Regions from separate parts of the Clostridium sp. DL-VIII genome, predicted to be linked through region 1. Evidence: a T-box and tRNA genes for the amino acid it is inferred to sense, from the RefSeq annotation. Region 1 holds a T-box; the other holds one or more tRNA genes.
The links. A T-box is a leader RNA that pairs with one kind of tRNA and senses whether it is charged. The one in region 1 lies ahead of alaS (alanine--tRNA ligase), so its partner is inferred to be a tRNA-Ala.
Positions count from the first base shown of each region.

Region 1 (3,124 bases):
ACCTTCATCTTCTAATATTTCTTTTGTAAGCTCCATAGGGAAACCAAAAGTATCATATAATTTAAATCCATCAGCACCCTTAAGTACTTTTTCATTATTTTCTTTTAATTCACTTACAAATCCATTTAATATTTCCATTCCTGAGTCTAAAGTTTCTCTAAATTTATCTTCTTCTATTTTAATAACCTTTTTAATATATTCTTTTTTAGCTTCTAATTCTGGGTAAGCAGCCTTTGAATCTCTAATAACAATATCACATAAATTGCAAAGGAAAGCATCTTTAATCCCCAAAGTTTTTCCATGTCTTGCTGCTCTTCTTAAAAGTCTTCTTAAAACATATCCTCTTCCTTCATTTGATGGCATTACATCATCAGAAATCAAGAATGTTATTGATCTTATATGATCAGTTATGATTCTTAAAGAAATATCTTTTTTACTGTCTTCACCATATTTAATATTTGCAAGCTTAGATACTTCATTTAAGATATTTTCTAATGTGTCAATTTCAAAAACGCTATTCTTATTTTGCATTACAACTGAAAGTCTTTCAAGCCCCATACCTGTATCTATATTAGTGCTTGCAAGCTTCTCATAGTTACCTTTTCCGTCTCCATCAAATTGAGTAAATACAAGGTTCCATACTTCAATTATTTTATCCGCATCAGATAATACTTCAAATTCTTCTGAATTAGTTGGAACTTCATCTGTTCTACTAAAGTGAATTTCTGTACAAGGACCACAAGGACCTGCACCATGTTCCCAGAAATTATCTTTCTTCCCTAATCTAAATATATGATTCTTATCTACATCTGTAAGTGTAGTCCAATATTCATAAGCTTCATCATCATCTAAATATATTGTTACATATAATTTTTCCTTCGGCATTTCTAAAACTTCAGTTAGGAATTCCCATGCCCATGGAATTATTTCCTTTTTAAAATAATCACCAAAAGAGAAGTTTCCAAGCATTTCAAAGAAAGTACAGTGTCTGCTTGTGATTCCTACGTTTTCAATATCACCAGTTCTAACGCATTTTTGACATGTTGTGATTCTTCTTCTAGGTGGTTCCTGTAGCCCAGTAAAATATGGTTTTAATGGAGCCATACCTGCATTTATTAATAATAAACTCTTATCATTCTTTGGCACCAAAGAAAAACTTTCTAATCTTAAATGTTCTTTACTTTCAAAAAATTTTAAATAAGCTTCTCTTAAATCATTGGTTTTCATAAATTTCATAAATTATTCCTCCACTTTTTTCAGTTAACAATTAGAAATTAACAGTTGATGATAATATTCCTATGGAATATCATTTTATTTTGTTTTTTAAATCTTCTAATGAAGATATTATTATTATTATTTTAAATTTATTTGATTGTGCATTATTAAAGAATAAAAAAAAGCCTTCTCCCTACACAGAGCAAAGGGACGAAAGCTAAAATTCCGCGGTACCACCCTAATTATGTATGAATTTCATACATCACTTAGTAATTTATAGCTCCTAGGCAGCTTCAAAATATATAGCAAAAAGTTTTCACCAACCACTTTCTCTCTAAAATATCTATAATAAATTTACTCATCCTATTCATCGCTTAATATTTAATTATTTCACCAAAAATTATATTTCATATAGATAATTATGTCAACATTAAGAATCTTCAACAGCTTATTTTCAAATGCCGACTGCACAAAAATATTTATGATTTCTGATGGACATATGCATTTAAAGACTTACAAATATATAGCTATATCCCATTTTGTTTTAAATTTAATATATATGTTGCAATTGATTTTCTACATTTAACATTTAGATATTTACTTAGCAGATAGACATCCTAAATGTAATTTTATTATTGCAACATATATACTTTAATCCAAAGATTAATATTTAGTTAAAATAAATAATAATTTATATCATCATACAGTACCTTTATAATAACAGCAACCGGAACCACTAAGACCATCCCTATAAACCCGCCTATTTTGTCTCCAATAAGCAAAAGAATTATAACTACGAAAGGATGCATGTCAGTGCTTTCTCCCGTTATCTTTGGAGATAAAATATCTCCTTCTAATTGCTGAATGAAAAACATTCCAAGCGTTACCCAAAGTGCTTTTACAGGCGAATCTAAAAGTGCAACTATAATTGCTGGCACTGCACCAAATATTGGTCCAAAATAAGGTATTATATTAAATACAGCATTTAGAATAGAAATCCATATAGGAAATTTCACTTTTAGCGCAAGTAATATAATAAATGTTAATACTCCAATTAATCCAGAAAGCAATAACTGACTTGTTATATATCTTGTTAATACTCTATCTATATTAGATAAGATTTTCCTTGTTATCTCTCTTTTTTCAGTTGGTAATAATAATAACATCTTATTATAAATCTTACTTCCATCGCAAAGGAAATAATAAATCATAATTGGTACAATTGCAAATAACATTATATCATCACCAATATTCATAAATCTTTCTACAACACTTTCTGAAAAATTCATCCAAAAAGCATTTCCTTTTTCTAAGATTTCATTGTATATTGCACTATTTGTAATAACTCCATTCTTATTAAATTTTCTTAATGTTTCTTCTAGAAAACTCCTTATATTTTCAAATACATTGCTGATATTTAATAACTCATTGAAAAGCGTAGGAACTATTACTATTACACACGTAACAATAATCCCAAGCACTATTAATATAACTAATACAGAGGCAATTTTTTTACTTACTTTAAATTTTCCTTCTATTGCGTCTCTGATAGGTGTTAATGTATAAGCTAAAATAAAAGATATTAAAATAATATTTGTTATAGCATTTACAGACTCATTGAAAAGGTAAGCTAATATTAAAGTTATGCAAAGCAGCAAAGTAATTACTAATAATATTGATTTCTTATGCTTTCTTAACTGCATTATATCTCTCCATATTATGAGGCATTGATTTAAACAAAATCCAATCCTTTCCAGTGTATAATATATATTTTTCTCCAAGTATGCATCTGCTTAAAAGAACTATCTGCTTACCTTTTATCATCTTATCTACTAACCCTGATGTCATCACTATTGCCTTTATTGAATAATCTTTTATATCTATTATCAAATCCTCTAAAACACCTTTT
Region 1 is NZ_CM001240.1:1,860,170-1,863,293, reverse strand. It holds gene alaS (alanine--tRNA ligase) at 1-1,236, opposite strand, end outside; T-box leader at 1,419-1,595, opposite strand; gene CDLVIII_RS08510 (AI-2E family transporter) at 1,890-2,918, opposite strand; gene CDLVIII_RS08505 (PRC-barrel domain-containing protein) at 2,899-3,124, opposite strand, start outside.

Region 2 (3,124 bases), 2.0 Mb from region 1:
TTAATTAGTTTCACTATCAAATCATAATCCATTTAATATAGATACTAAATACATACAATTAGATTTGCAAAAGAAGTTGATGAAAGCTATCTTGGTAGGTATTTAGAAAGTTTACATTACACATATGAACAAATTTAAATTATTTATTCCTCAAAGATAATAAAAGATAGTTTTTTTATGAATGACAAAATAAAATAATTATTATACATAATTAATCCTTTTTTAATATATAGCATCTAAGTTTACTAAAAAACTCTGTCTATAATGATATGAGAGATATAATCAGCGCATAAAATAATCTCTGATTATATCTCTCATATTATTATAAGCATGCATTCATATTATAAAATGAAACACAAAATTAAAAGATTATATCAATTTGTTTCTAAATAAATGAATCCTGCTTAATCTAATTAATATCAAAACAATGCTACCAAAAGTGTCTATTATGACATCTCTAACAGCACCTTCTCGTCCCAATACGAAAAGTTGATGTATTTCATCAGAACAGGCATATAAAAATACAAATATTATAGTCATAACAACAACTTTCCTCATATTAAAATATAAATTAAACACATTAAATGCTAATAAGGCCAAAATCATATATTCAAGAAAATGTGCACATTTTCTAACAACAAAATTAGCAAGCTGTCCAAAAATACCATTTACATCTATACCTATACTAGCTAATACTTTTATTATCCCTTCACTTTGAGAATCAGATATGTTAGCTGGTTGATTTGACATAACAAATATTCCAGCCATCCAAATAATTAATAAAAACCAATAAATAATTTTCCTTTTGTTTCTCATATTTAACCTCTTTAAAGTAAGATTTCTACGCTATAGCTTAATGCTTATTATGGATACTTCATTCTGACATGTATCTATTTATATATGCAAGTGACTCTTCCAACAATTCCTGTCCCTTTTCTAGTCCATCAATCTTTAACTCAAGATTGCAAATTCTTTGATCTATTTGATACATAAATTGCTTTATATCTTGTAATAGTTTAGCTTCATATGTTACTTGTACTCCCTCATCATCAATAAATACCTTTTCTGGTGGGGCTCCGCACTTGGTACATTTTGCATATATACCTTGTTCATCTAAATTATTAAAGACCTTAAATGTATCATTATTACATTCTGTACAATTTGATAGCATTATGAAATCATAATAACTTACATCATAATAATAATCACTTCCGCAATCCTTACATGTTAGCTTTAATTTATTATCTTCTGTCATTATATGAAACTCATTTCCACTACACCCATCTTTTTTACAGACAATAGTTTGTATCATACTCATACCCTCTCATAAATATAATTTCTCTCTATTTTACTACATGTTTAATTATCGAATTTCCTTTTTTTAACACATTCTACAACTAAATTATATGCTATAATTTTTCTATTGTACACTGTAATAATTAGTATTTTTAATTCATTTTATGAGATAGTTCTACTGTTTTTTATATTTAAGTTTACATTTCTCTATTATATTATATTGAATAGCATATATAATATAAAAAATAAAAAAACTATGAATTACAAATTCATAGTTTTCTAATGGTGGAGATAAAGAGATTCGAACTCTTGACCCCCTGCGTGCAAGGCAGGTGCTCTCCCAACTGAGCTATACCCCCATGGTGGACCTTCAGGGACTCGAACCCTAGACCTACCGGTTATGAGCCGGTTGCTCTAACCAACTGAGCTAAAGATCCATTAAAGTCACTAAAACTTTAATATAAAATCTTGTAAAAACAAGATTACCTCGCAACGTCCTACTCTGCCACACAGTCTCCCATGCAGTACCATCGGCGCTATAGACCTTAACTTTCCTGTTCGGAATGGGAAGGAGTGTTACCTCTATGCCATCATCACGAGATGCATGTTTTTCCCAAATCTTCGATTTGGTTGAAAAACAGCACACCAACGAACGTATGTGAGTTAGTGTTTCCTTAGAAAAATAACCCTTGTTCATCGCTTATACTATTTTTTCAGTAATTATCCTAAATAACTACTACTTAAAAGAACCTTGTTCTTTCAAAATTGCACATAGTCCTTAATGTATTTACAACTTGATTATATTGGTCAAGCCCTCGACCTATTAGTATCAGTCAGCTAAATATGTTACCATACTTACACCTCTGACCTATCAACCTTGTAGTCTTCAAGGGGTCTTACTAGCTTATGCTATGGGAAATCTCATCTTGAGGTGGGCTTCACACTTAGATGCTTTCAGCGTTTATCCCTTCCCGACTTAGCTACCCAGCTATGCTTCTGGCGAAACAACTGGTACACCATAGGTCAGTCCATCCCGGTCCTCTCGTACTAAGGACAGCTCCTCTCAAATTTCCTACGCCCGCGACGGATAGGGACCGAACTGTCTCACGACGTTCTGAACCCAGCTCGCGTGCCGCTTTAATGGGGCGAACAGCCCAACCCTTGGGACCTACTTCAGCCCCAGGATGCGACGAGCCGACATCGAGGTGCCAAACCTCCCCGTCGATGTGAACTCTTGGGGGAGATCAGCCTGTTATCCCCGAGGTAGCTTTTATCCGTTGAGCGATGGCCCTCCCACGAGGTACCACCGGATCACTAAGCCCGACTTTCGTCCCTGCTCCACTTGTAAGTGTCGCAGTCAGGCTCCCTTCTGCCTTTGCACTCTTCGAACGATTTTCCGACCGTTCTGAGGGAACCTTTTGGGCGCCTCCGTTACATTTTAGGAGGCGACCGCCCCAGTCAAACTGCCCACCTAACAATGTCCTGTCACCAGTTTCATGGCATCCAGTTAGAACTTCAATACTATCAGGGTGGTATCCCAACAACGACTCCTCCAAAGCTGACGCCCTGGTATCCCAGTCTCCCACCTATCCTGTACAGACAATACCGAAATTCAATGCTAAGCTACAGTAAAGCTCTACGGGGTCTTTCCGTCCAATCGCGGGTAGCGAGCATCTTCACTCGCACTACAACTTCGCCGGATTTGCAGTTGAGACAGTGCACAAGTCATTACGCCATTCGTGCGGGTCAGAACTTACCTGACAAGGAATTTCGCTACCTTAGGACCGTTATAGTTACGGCCGCCGTTTACTGGGGCTTAAGTTCATAC
Region 2 is NZ_CM001240.1:6,340,303-6,343,426, forward strand. It holds gene CDLVIII_RS28580 (VanZ family protein) at 370-816, opposite strand; gene CDLVIII_RS28585 (hypothetical protein) at 875-1,312, opposite strand; tRNA gene CDLVIII_RS28590 (tRNA-Ala) at 1,580-1,655, opposite strand; tRNA gene CDLVIII_RS28595 (tRNA-Ile) at 1,657-1,733, opposite strand; rRNA gene rrf (5S ribosomal RNA) at 1,781-1,897, opposite strand; rRNA gene CDLVIII_RS28605 (23S ribosomal RNA) at 2,100-3,124, opposite strand, start outside.
Region 2: it has a tRNA-Ala gene. The T-box ahead of alaS (alanine--tRNA ligase) is inferred to sense a tRNA for this amino acid. The anticodon was not compared.